DNA from 2 places in the Cedecea sp. Ae19-4 genome. Region 2 is predicted to be linked to the other one. Evidence: predicted binding sites of a transcription regulator. Region 2 holds the regulator's gene; the other holds the start of a gene.
The links. The regulator Fur, encoded in region 2, represses iron uptake genes when iron is present. The targets are predictions, from matches to a motif close to ATAATAATGAGAACNACTATCAA.
Positions count from the first base shown of each region.

Region 1 (6,268 bases), on a different contig from region 2:
CGCCTGAGCATCGTGCCAACCTGCTTTAACATTAACGAACCGGTGATCTTCGGGACGCCGATTGTGATGAACCCAGTATTCTTTATTCCTTTCCTGCTGGCGCCAATGGTCAACGCCGTGCTGGCCTGGGGCGCGATGAAGCTGGATCTGATTGGTCGCGTGATTTCCGTGGTACCGTGGACCGCGCCTGCGCCAATCGGTGCCGCCTGGGCGCTGGGCTGGGACTTCCGTGCCGCAATTCTGGTGGTTCTGCTGGCCTGCGTGTCGTCCATCATCTACTTCCCGTTCTTCAAAGTGTACGAGAAGCAGCTGCTGGAGCAGGAGAAAGAAGAAGCTCAGAGAGCGAGCGAGGAAGGGAGCCAACAGCTGGCTTAATGGTTTAGCGGAATGAAGAACGGCGGGGAAACCCGCCGTTTGCTATTTCCCCGTCGCTTGCTATTTCAGAGTGCAGTCGCCGCAGCGCTGGACGTCAGGCAGCTTATAACGCTGGCAGCAGGTGCGTCTGACCAGAATGCCTTCACGCGAAATGACCGTGCGGTAGAGTGGATTCTCCCGGCCACATGAAAGCTGTTTTTCAAAGAAACAGGTCTGCACCAGCGCCGCCAGGCTCTGTTCATCCAGAAGTGGTTTTAGCTCGCCGAAGAACCAGTTCACCAGGTAGCCGGTGTTGCTCCAGATAAGCCGGGAGTTGATCTCTTCGCTGGCTTCCAGCGCCGCTACGACCGGCATCAAACCTTCAACGATAAACTGCTCTAGCCGCAGATGGAGCGGCAGCTCGCTTGCCCGGCAATCTTCAGTCACGTCAATCCAGAAGCATTTTGCCCGGCCCGTTTCGTGGAACTCGGCCCGCACATGCTGGGGGGCAATATTCAGCGCTTTAGGCTGAGTCAGCAGCGCCATCATCATCGGTGGCACCAGCAGGCCGATGTACCATTGCGCCCACAAAGACTTCAGCGGTTTGTGCTCGCGGGTAAGTTCAGGCTGGTGACGATAGATATGGTCGCCGTAGGTCGCCATCAGGGAGGTTAGCGTGGTGGGACGCTGCCACTCGCTTAGCGTCATTGCTGTGGCGGGAGCCTGTTCGTTTAATTTGATGATGTCGTTGAAGTACGGGCGGTGCGCGGCAAAATACTCCCGCAGCGAATCTGCCTGCGGGCCTGTCGCTGGGGACCAGGGAAGAACAAAGCAACCGCTGTCATCGCTGAGCTGGAGGGAGTGAAACGCCATACTTTCGTCAGGGAGTAATCTAAATGATAATGATTAGCAATACTAACGGTGAGCGAAATCTCTGGCAAGGTGAATTCACCGCCACCGCTCGGTGATGGCTGTTTTTGCGATCTGGCGCGTCTCGCCGGGTTAATTCACGGCGAGCATTTCGTTGGTCAGGATGCTGTTTCTTCCTCGGTTTTTGGCCTGATAAAGCGCTTTATCCGCGAGGCTCAGGGCATCGTCTATGCTGCCTTCAGTGAATGGCGCAAGCCCGATACTGACGGTAACGTTGGTCGCGACCTGGGTATTAAACATATGCGGGATGTCCAAATCGAAAACGCGCTGGCGGATCCTTTCCGCCGACTGCATCGCACGTTCCGCGTCGATGTTGGTGAGCATAATCATGAACTCTTCCCCGCCGTAGCGCGTGACAAGATCCCTTGAACGCACGGCATCGCGAATCGCCGCCGAGACCCGGATCAACGCCTGGTCGCCCATCGCATGGCCGTAGTGGTCGTTGTACGACTTGAAGTGGTCGATATCCAGCAGCAAAACGAAGTGGCTGCCGCTGCCGGAGGCCTGAATGTGCTCGAGGCGGTTTTGAAAGCCGCGGCGGTTGTACAGGCCGGTTAAAGGATCGAGCATGCTGAGATCGGTCAGTGTCTCTTTTTCTTCAAGCAGTTTATTCATCAGCCGCTGGGTGAAACGGTCATTACGTTTCTGAATAATATGCTGAATAGCGATCCCGATAGCGGGCAGCGCAATGGAATAAATTACCCTCAGCCATTGGTCAACATCACCCAGCCAAAGTACGACCAGCGCCACGGGCAGGCTGTGCAGCAGGAAAGCCACAATATTATTAATAAATGCAATCGCGCCAATAAAAAGCACCGACATCAGGCTAATCACCAGAAATGAGGTGTCCAGGTCCGCGATGGCCGCGTTTTTAATGAAAATATGCACCGCCCATAATAGCCCGAAAAATAACGAGATAATATTCAGGTTAATCAGCTGCTTATTATTCCACATCTGCCAGGCAAGCAAGGCCAGGCTCATCAGTAGAATGGCGACAACGGGCGGCGTTATGCGCAATGTCGAATAGAGCGGAAAGAGAATAGAAAAAGCGGCTGCCAGGGCGTTGAGCAGCAAAAATAAACGTAAAGAAAGCAGCTGCTTTGCTTTGAGTAAGGCTCGCCAGGTTTGGGCTGTCATAGAACGATTGTGTCTTGGGTAAGCGCGTCAGGTGTTGTGTGTGTCGTATTAATGAAAAGCGAGTTATCGACTTTTCTGGCAACTATTGGAATTTTTATAAGGCAAACTAAAGCCGGCGCTCAATCTATCACCTTACTGAAAATCTGTCATTAAATGACACGTCAACCCTGGCTATTTCAGCTATAGGTCGCGCACGTTTTTACGCTGACAGTTGAGAAAATTTATCATATGATATTGGTTATCATTATCATAATAGGGCGTGAAAATGCTGCAACGACGACTCGAAAGTGGCTGGAGTGTAATGGTGGCGGGGCTTGCCGTGGCGCTGCTTGCCTGCCTGGATCTCAGTTTCAGTCAGTGGCGCGTGCTGGTGGTTATCGGGCTGCTTGCCACGGCATTGATGCTCTACCATAAAACGTTAAGACACTTTGTTTTACTGCCATCGTGCGTAGCATTTGCCAGCGGATTGCTGTTGATTGTGATGAATTTGGGATCGATGAGATAAACAAGCTGGGGGAGATAAAGAGGGTCACTTCATAAGAAGTGGTGCGAAGAGAGGGACTTGAACCCTCACGTCCGTAAGGACACTAACACCTGAAGCTAGCGCGTCTACCAATTCCGCCACCTTCGCACAGTTTTCAAATTTGCATCTGAAGAGTTTTGATATCGCCTTCGCATTGGTGCGAAGAGAGGGACTTGAACCCTCACGTCCGTAAGAACACTAACACCTGAAGCTAGCGCGTCTACCAATTCCGCCACCTTCGCATACCTGTAATACCGAAGTATCACAACCACGGAGGCGCATTCTAGATGTTTTCTGAGCTTCGTCAACACTTAATTTGATGCCGCTTTTCCGACTGATGCAAAAAGCGGCACCTTAACGCGTTTAGCGCTTTTTACCCGCCCGGGTCAGCACGGCGCGGTAAACTTTGAAGCGGCCGGTTTGAGCAATAACTTCATGACTACCAAATACTTCGTCCAGCACGTTCGGGTAGGCAAGGAAGGCGTTCGCCACGATGCGCAATTCGCCACCCATATTCAGATGGCGAGCTGCACCGCGAATAAGCTGGTGCGCTGCATCGAGGCTGGTTTGCATCCCGTCGTGGAATGGCGGGTTGGAGATGATCATGTCGAAACGGCCGTTGATTTCCGAGTAGACGTTACTGGCGATCACTTCCCCTTCAAAGCCGTTAGCGGCAAGCGTTGCGCGGCTGGCGGCGACCGCCGGTGCGCTAACGTCGCTAAGCGTTAGGCGAACTTTTGGCGAGTGGCTGGCGAGAGTAATCGCCAGGACGCCCGCGCCGCAGCCAACATCCAGCACTTTGCCTTTGGTGTGCGGCGTCAGCGTGGAAAGCAGCAGTTTGCTGCCGGTATCCAGACCGTCGCGGCTAAAGACGCCCGGCAGGGTTTTCACGGTCATCCCTTCATGAGGGTATTCACCCCACCAGCTGTTTTCATCAAACGCAGGTTGCTGCTCAAGGCGGCCATGATACAGACCGCAGCGGCGCGCGCTGTCGATTTTTGTCAGCGGGCAAATTTCAGCCAGCATTTGCTCTGCGCTACGCACGCCAGAGCGGTTTTCGCCGACGACAAAAACATCGGTGCCAACCGGCATCAGCGACAGAATATTCATCAGCTGGAACTGAGCTTCTGGCTTGTTTTTCGGCCAGTAGTAGATAAGCGTATTGCTGTCGGCAATGTCATCCGCACTGACCACCAGGCCATATTGTGCGTTCTCACCCATCTGCGCGCTTAATACCTGCCAGTGGTGGAATTGCTGGGTGTGGGCGCGGCTGGCGGCGGTGTCGAAACGCGCCGGCAGGTCGTCTTGCATGTCACCGGCAAACAACACACGGCTCTCGGTAAAATCATCGCTGTGGCGCAGCAGTACTTCACTCGCCGGGGTAAACGCACTCATCAAATAGCTCCTGGAAAATCAGAGCGTGGATTATAGAGCTTTAATGGCGTGGATTCGATGAATTTGCTATATTTGCCGCCCGAATTACGCTCTCAACAGGTTTCGCTATGACTTCCCCTTCCCGACGCGACTGGCAGTTACAGCAACTGGGTATTACCCAGTGGGTGCTGCGCCGTCCGACGGCTTTACAGGGCGAAATTGCGGTTTCTTTGCCCGCGGGCGTGCGTTTAGTGATGGTGGCTGAGATGCTACCAGCCTTGAGCGATCCGCTGGTGAAGGACATTTTACGCAGCATAGCGTTAAGCCCCGACCAAGTAATGCAACTGACGCCGGAGCGCGCGGCAATGATGCCGCCTGACAGCCGCTGCAATAGCTGGCGCCTGGGCGTTGAGCAGCCGCTGACGCTCAGCGGCGCGCAGCTTGCGTCCCCTGCGCTTGACGAGCTTTATCACAATGGCAACGCGCGACAGGCGCTGTGGCAACAGATTTGCGAACATGAACACGATTTCTTCCCTGACGCCGAATGATTTGGCGGACGCGTATGCCATTGAGCTGCGCAGTCATGCTTTTCCCTGGAGTGAAAAAACCTTTGCCAGCAATCAGGGCGAACGCTATTTCAATTTGCGGCTGGACGTTGACGGCAAACTTGCCGCTTTTGCGGTGACGCAGGTCATTCTCGATGAAGCCACGCTGTTCAACATTGCGGTTGATCCAGCGTATCAGCGGCAAGGGCTTGGGAAAGCGCTGCTTGAGCATCTTATTGTCGAGCTTGAAAAACGGGATGTCTTTACGCTGTGGCTGGAGGTGCGTGCCTCTAACGTTGCGGCGAGAACCTTGTACGAAAGCCTGGGCTTTAACGAAGCGACGGTGCGTCGCAATTATTATCCTGCAAAAGAAGGTCGGGAAGACGCGATCGTGATGGCGCTCCCCCTTGGTTAATTTTTAAAAGGTGTGTGGATGAACTGGGACTGGATTTTATTCGATGCGGACGAAACGCTGTTTACCTTTGACGCGTTCGGCGGTTTGCAGCGCATGTTTCTCGATTACAGCGTGACCTTTACCGCAGATGATTTCCAGGAGTACCAGGCGGTAAACAAGCCGCTGTGGGTCGACTACCAGAACGGGGCGATTACCGCGCTGCAGCTGCAGCTCAGGCGTTTTGAGGACTGGGCAGGGCGGCTGAATGTGCCGTCAGCAGAGCTGAACGATGCGTTTTTATCCGCCATGGCTGAAATTTGCGCCCCGCTGCCCGGGGCGGTTTCTCTCCTGAATGCGCTGAAGGGCAAGGCTAAACTTGGCATTATTACCAACGGCTTTACCGCGCTGCAGCAGACTCGCCTCGAGCGCACCGGCCTGCGTGACTATTTCGACCTGCTGGTGATTTCCGAGCAGGTAGGGGTAGCCAAACCCGATCGCCGCATTTTCGACTATACCTTCGAGCAGATGAACCAGCCGCCGCGCGACCGCGTTTTGATGGTCGGCGACACGGCAGAATCTGACATTCTGGGCGGTATCAACGCCGGGATAGCAACCTGCTGGCTTAACGCCCACGGGCGCACCGCGCCGGAAGGCATTGAACCGACCTGGCAGGTCACCTCGCTAAGTGAACTGGAGCAACTGCTGTGTAAGCCATGATTGTTGATTGTTAAACCCGCAATGATGGGTAAAATAGCCGCCAAATAACGTTCACTCGCCGCGTGGCTCAAGGCCGCGCGCACTTACAGAAGATGTAATTATGACTTTGTCTCCTTATCTGCAAGAGGTGGCTAAACGCCGCACTTTTGCCATTATTTCTCACCCGGATGCCGGTAAAACGACCATCACCGAAAAGGTGCTGCTGTTCGGACAGGCTATCCAGACCGCCGGGACGGTAAAAGGCCGTGGCTCAAGCCAGCACGCCAAATCCGACTGGATGGAGATGGAAAAACA
Region 1 is NZ_JBCHWG010000002.1:926,314-932,581, forward strand. It holds gene AAIE02_RS17185 (PTS sugar transporter subunit IIC) at 1-375, shown strand, start outside; gene fhuF (siderophore-iron reductase FhuF) at 436-1,227, opposite strand; gene AAIE02_RS17195 (GGDEF domain-containing protein) at 1,357-2,421, opposite strand; gene AAIE02_RS17200 (DUF1435 domain-containing protein) at 2,687-2,926, shown strand; tRNA gene AAIE02_RS17205 (tRNA-Leu) at 2,966-3,052, opposite strand; tRNA gene AAIE02_RS17210 (tRNA-Leu) at 3,100-3,186, opposite strand; gene rsmC (16S rRNA (guanine(1207)-N(2))-methyltransferase RsmC) at 3,308-4,339, opposite strand; gene AAIE02_RS17220 (DNA polymerase III subunit psi) at 4,447-4,866, shown strand; gene rimI (ribosomal protein S18-alanine N-acetyltransferase) at 4,835-5,278, shown strand; gene yjjG (pyrimidine 5'-nucleotidase) at 5,297-5,974, shown strand; gene prfC (peptide chain release factor 3) at 6,075-6,268, shown strand, end outside.
Region 1: fhuF (siderophore-iron reductase FhuF) is a predicted target of Fur. The motif match lies at 1,245-1,267, and genes of this name have one in related genera.

Region 2 (6,268 bases):
TAACCTTATATGCACATTCGCGATGCGAATTAATTCTCATTCACATTTCTGTGAAAATTTCCTCACAGGAAGTCATGCCTTCCCCGTAATCTCCTGATGCTTATAATGAAAGCGCTCTCAATGAAGTTTTATTCTTAAAATCAATCGTAATCAGGGTTAATAATCTGCTGCGCAATTTTGTTACAAATGCACATAGATTATGTGCTCTCTGTCATACTCCAGGAAATCTCTGATACAAAGTCATTGATAATTCGCGTCGCGAAAAATAGTCTATGAGCAGCAGTAATGCGGGTGTGTTAGGCAAAAACCGCTTTTAGCCGTCAGGCAATTTTACTTTTTTTCGTCATTGGCGCTTTTCACGTCAGACGATGATTTTTACGTCAAAGAGGAATTTAACTATGCGTACGTTTAGTGGCAAACGTAGTGCGCTTGCTCTTGCTATTGCAAGCGTTACCGCTCTTTCAGGTTTTGTCGTGGCTCCGCAGGCTAGCGCCGCGGGCTTTGTTGATGACTCCACGCTGACCGGCGGCATCTATTACTGGCAGCGTGAACGTGACCGTAAAGACGTCTCCGACGGTAAGTACAAAACTAACCTGTCGCACTCAACCTGGAACGCCAACCTCGACTTCCAGTCTGGCTATGCGGCCGATATGTTTGGTTTTGATATTGCCGCTTTCACCGCCATTGAAATGGCCGAAGACAGCGCCAGCGGTCACCCGAACGAAATCGCATTCTCCTCTAAAAATAAAACCTACGACGAAGACTACTCCGGCGATAAAGGTGGCATCAGCCTTTATAAAGCGGCGGCCAAATTCAAATACGGCCCGGTTTGGGCTCGCGCAGGTTACATTCAGCCAACCGGTCAAACGCTGTTAGCACCACACTGGAGCTTCATGCCTGGTACTTATCAGGGGGCTGAAGCGGGAGCCGCATTTGACTACGGTGATGCCGGTGCGCTGAGCTTCTCCTACATGTGGACTAACGAGTACAAGGCGCCATGGCACCTTGAAACCGACAAGTTCTACCAGAACGATAAAAAGACCAAAGTTGACTATCTGCACTCCATCGGCGCGAAGTATGACTTCAAAAACGATCTGATTCTGGAAGCCGCATTCGGTCAGGCTCAGGGCTTTGTTGATCAGTACTTTGCTAAAGCCAGCTACAAATTCGACGTTGCAGGCAGCCCGCTGAGCACCAGCTACCAGTTCTACGGCACCCGTGATAAAGCCGCGAACAACACCATCAATGATATCTACGATGGCACCGCATGGCTCCAGGCGCTGACATTTGGCTATAAAATTGGCCAGGTCGACCTGCGTCTGGAAGGGACCATGGTGAAGGCAGAAGGCCAGCAGGGTTACTTCCTGCAGCGTATGACGCCAACCTACGCGTCTTCCAACGGTCGTCTGGATGTGTGGTGGGATAACCGCTCTGACTTCAACGCCAACGGTGAAAAAGCCGTGTTCTTCGGTGCAATGTATGACCTGAGCAACTGGAACCTGCCGGGTTGGGCAGTGGGTGCTTCTTACGTTTATGCATGGGACGCAAAACCATCTACATGGGCGCTTGATGCTTCCGGTAACCGCCAGGATCTCGCTTCCAACAAGATCAAAGAGTCTTCTTACAGCCTCGACGCCATGTATACCGTACAGGAAGGCCGTGCGAAAGGCACGCTGTTCAAACTGCACTTCACTCAGTACGACAACCACTCCGACATCCCAAGCTGGGGCGGTGGGTACGGCAACATCTTCCAGGATGAGCGTGACGTGAAATTCATCGTGATTGCTCCGTTCACCATCTTCTGATGTGAAACCGGGCGCGCAAGCGCCCGTTTTTTTATAAGGAACCGAACATGAAAAAGATTCTGCTGATTACCGCCGCTGTATTCACGCTGTCTGCCTGCGTTCAACCTCCTGCACCTCCGGAAGATTCACGCCTGAAGCAGGCCTATAGCGCCTGTATCAATACGGCGGAAGGCAATCCGGATAAAATTGAAGCCTGCCAAAGCGTGCTGAACGTACTGCGCCAGGAAAAACAGCATAAAGCGTTTGTTGAGAAAGAAACGGTGAACGTGCTGGATTACCAGAAATGTATCCAGGCAAGAAAGAGCGGCAATGATGAAGCCGCGAAGGTACGCTGCGATAAGATTTGGCAGGAGATTCGCGCCAATAACAGCTGATAGCCTTTTTCAGTCAATAAAAAAACCGGCAAGGGAAACCTGCCGGTTTTTGCTTTTAAACGCCACCGAAGCAGCGTTTGTTAATGCGGATTACTTATTTAGGATCGTGGGCCGTGTCGTCTTCGCGGCAGTCACCTTCAGCACAGTGTCCGTACAGATAGAGGCTGTGGTTAGTCAGGCGGATGCCGTGGCGAGTGGCAATTTCACGCTGGCGGGATTCAATAGAATCATCGCTGAACTCGATCACTTTACCGCAGTCGAGGCAGATCAGGTGGTCGTGGTGATGCTGCTGGGTCAACTCAAAAACGGACTTGCCGCCTTCAAAATTATGGCGGGTCACGATCCCTGCATCATCAAACTGGTTCAGCACGCGATAGACGGTCGCCAGGCCGATTTCTTCGCCCATGTCGATCAGACGTTTATATAAGTCTTCCGCGCTGACGTGATGATTTACCGGCTCTTGCAGCACTTCGAGGATTTTTAATCGAGGAAGCGTGACTTTCAAGCCGGCCTTCTTTAATGCGGTATTGTTGTCAGTCATGCGGAAAGTGTCCTGTTGCTTAACGATTCGCTCAAACTGCAGTGAGCGTAAAGAGTAATGCGTCTCATTATAGAACTGCTACTTCTAAATGGGAACCGCAAGTATGGTGCAAAATAAGGCTGAAAAATCGTGGCGGCGTCGCCATTTACAGTAATTATCAGCCAAGCTATCAGGAAGACATTGTACAGGGATGTACGAGAAAGTTACAAACTTGTAGCAATTATTTTCATTGCTAAAAGCTATCAAGATGGCGCAAATGCTGTATTTGCGCCAGAGAAATCAGGCGTTAATGATATCCGCCAGATTCAGTTCTTCAGAAACCTGTTTAACCCACTTCTCAACGCGCTCAGCGGTCAGTTCCGGCTGGCGATCTTCATCGATGGCCAGGCCGACAAAATTGTCGTCATCCGCCAGGCCTTTGGAGGCTTCAAAGTGGTAGCCCGCGGTTGGCCAGTGGCCCACAATCGCCGCGCCGCGCGGTTCGATAATGTCGCGAATGGTGCCCAGCGCATCACAGAAGTATTCCGCGTAGTCTTCCTGGTCGCCGCAGCCGAACAGCGCCACCAGTTTACCGTTGAAATCGACTTCTTCAAGCGTAGGGAAGAAGTCATCCCAGTCACACTGGGCTTCGCCGTAGTACCAGGTCGGGATGCCGAGCAAGAGAATGTCGAAACCTTCGAGATCTTCTTTGCTGCTTTTAGCAATGTCATGCACCTCAGCAACGTCTTTACCGAGCTGTTTTTGAATCATTTTCGCGATATTTTCGGTGTTACCGGTGTCGCTGCCGAAAAAAATGCCTACGATTGCCATGAGTAAAATAACCTCTTGAAACTTAATAGTATGCTGGCCGTTCAATGCCCACGTATAGGGCAATCATAGCAGAACAGCTCCAGCAGCGGAAACAGCTATCACGCCCGGGTGCACAGTCTGCAACATGGTTTTGCTCACCCTTTTGAGATTTCAGATAACCCGCAGGGTGGCTGAAGGCGTTACCCGAGATTTTTAAGCTGCTCGAACAGCATCTCTTCGATCAGTTCGCTGCGGCTGATGTTACGGGCGTCAGCCAGCTGGTTGAGGGCATCGACCGCCTCATTGTTCAGTTTTAGCTCAACCCGCTTCAAACCACGCACTTTATCGCGCTTCAGCTGATTGCGCTTATTGATACGCAATTGCTCATCGCGCGAGAGCGGATTAGTTTTCGGCCGCCCGGGGCGACGCTCGTCCGCGAACAGATCTAATGTAGTACGGTCCGTTTGTTCTTTTGCCATGATTAGAATACTGACAGGAAATTCTGGCTGCAGGGGCAGGGTGCCGGTGCAATTAAGCGCGCCATCATACATCAGCGCGCCATTCGCGCCAACGCGTTAGCGACTTCAGCTGCCCGGTCGGTCTGTTTTTAATCAGTTTTTCTACTCTGCGTCGATATAACGGTGGATCGCCCGTAGAACGGCATCCGGTTTTTCCGCATGAACCCAATGACCCGCTCCAGCGATGACGTGAGCACGGGCCTGTGGGAACTGACTTAGCAGCGCCTCGCGGTGGCTTTCATCAACATATGGAGAATTCCCGCCGCGAATAAATAGTGCAGGATATGGCCAGGCCGGAACAGGCCGCCAGCCAACGATAGTTTCGTATTGCTGCCAAAGCACGGGCACGTTGAACTTCCACTCGCCGTCAGCAAAGGATTTCAGCAGAAACTGAATGACGCCTTCCTCAGCTACGTGGTCGCGCATGATTTGCGCCGCCTGCTGGCGAGTTTTTACGCCCGCTTCGGTGACCGCGCGAATAGCCGCGAAAATTTCGTCGTGACGGCGAACCTGATAGTTAACCGGCGCAATATCTATCATCACAATCTTATCAATACGCTGAGGGGCTATTGCGGTAAGCGCCATCACCACTTTGCCGCCCATGGAATGGCCAATAAATGTGGCCTTCTCGATGCCGTATTCGTCCAGCGTGTCCAGAACGTCCCCGGCCATTGCGGCATAGCTCATATCATCACTGCGCGGTGACAGCCCGTGATTGCGCAGATCGATCTGCAGCAACGCATGATCTTTACCCAGATCACGTGCCAGGACACCCAGGTTATCCAGGCTGCCGAACAGGCCGTGGATCAGTACGATAGGGGAATTGCTATTCAATTGTTGCGCAGTTTGCAGGCGAGCATTTAATTTCATGGCAAAGTTCTTTATTTTGGTTCGTTTGGTTAGGGTATCATGTTGGCATTCTCGCGGGCGTGCGGCAAATATTCAGTTTACTCTGACTTTGAGTCGCCTCTCCTGTTCGCTGTTGGGATTTGACCCTATAATCCCAACGACTTGTATTCAGAAAAGATATCGCACTGGATTAAGATGAAAACAATCGAAGTTGATGACGAGCTTTACCGCTATATTGCCAGCCAGACTAAACACATCGGCGAGAGCGCGTCAGACATTTTACGGCGTATGCTTAAATTTACCGCCGGGCAAACACCAGCAGCCACTTCTACGCCCGCTGCGCCTGAGCGCGCTGCGGCTCCCGTTGTTGAAGAAAAACCTGCGAACACCGCTCGTAATCGCGTGCGTGCCGTTCGTGAGCTGCTGCTTTCCGACGAGTACGCTGCCCAGAATAAAGCCGTAAACCGCTTTATGATGGTGCTGTCCACGCTGTATATGCTGGATGCAAAAACCTTTGGCGAAGCCACTGAATCGCTGCATGGCCGCACCCGCGTCTATTTTGCTGGCGATGAGCAAACTCTGCTGGCAAACGGCAATCAAACCAAGCCGAAACATGTTCCGGGCACCCCATACTGGGTGATCACCAATACGAATACTGGTCGTAAATGCAGCATGATCGAACACATCATGCAGTCAATGCAGTTCCCTGCGGAGCTGATTGAAAAGGTTTGCGGCACTATTTAAAAACCTGGCGTCAGTAAGGAAGAGCCAATGGCTAACCACGATCGTGCGGGTCAACCTGCACAACAGAGCGACTTGATTAACGTAGCCCAGCTTACGGCGCAGTATTACGTGCTTAAGCCAGTGGTGGGGAATAGCGAACACGCGGTGAAATTCGGGACCTCCGGCCACCGCGGCAGTGCAGCACGGCATAGCTTTAACGAACCTCATATTCTGGCGATTGCGCAAGCTATCGCTGAAGAACGCGCAAAGAATGGGATCACCGGTCCATGCTATGTGGGCAAAGACACCCACGCGCTGTCCGAACCTGCGTTTATCTCCGTGCTGGAAGTGCTGGCCGCTAACGGCGTGGACGTCATTGTGCAGCAGGATAACGGCTATACGCCGACGCCTGCGATTTCTAACGCCATCCTGGTGCATAACCAAAAGGGCGGCCCTCAGGCGGACGGGATTGTTATCACGCCATCCCACAACCCACCGGACGACGGCGGCATCAAGTACAACCCGCCAAACGGTGGCCCGGCTGATACTAACGTCACCAAAGTCGTTGAAGATCGCGCTAACGCGTTGCTGGCCGACGGCCTGAAAGGCGTGAAGCGCATTACGCTGGATAAAGCCTGGGAAAGCGGTCACGTTCAGGCGCAGGATCTG
Region 2 is NZ_JBCHWG010000001.1:433,008-439,275, forward strand. It holds gene chiP (chitoporin ChiP) at 399-1,805, shown strand; gene AAIE02_RS02005 (ChiQ/YbfN family lipoprotein) at 1,853-2,179, shown strand; gene fur (ferric iron uptake transcriptional regulator) at 2,274-2,720, opposite strand; gene fldA (flavodoxin FldA) at 3,000-3,530, opposite strand; gene ybfE (LexA regulated protein) at 3,710-3,988, opposite strand; gene ybfF (esterase) at 4,130-4,897, opposite strand; gene seqA (replication initiation negative regulator SeqA) at 5,072-5,620, shown strand; gene pgm (phosphoglucomutase (alpha-D-glucose-1,6-bisphosphate-dependent)) at 5,648-6,268, shown strand, end outside.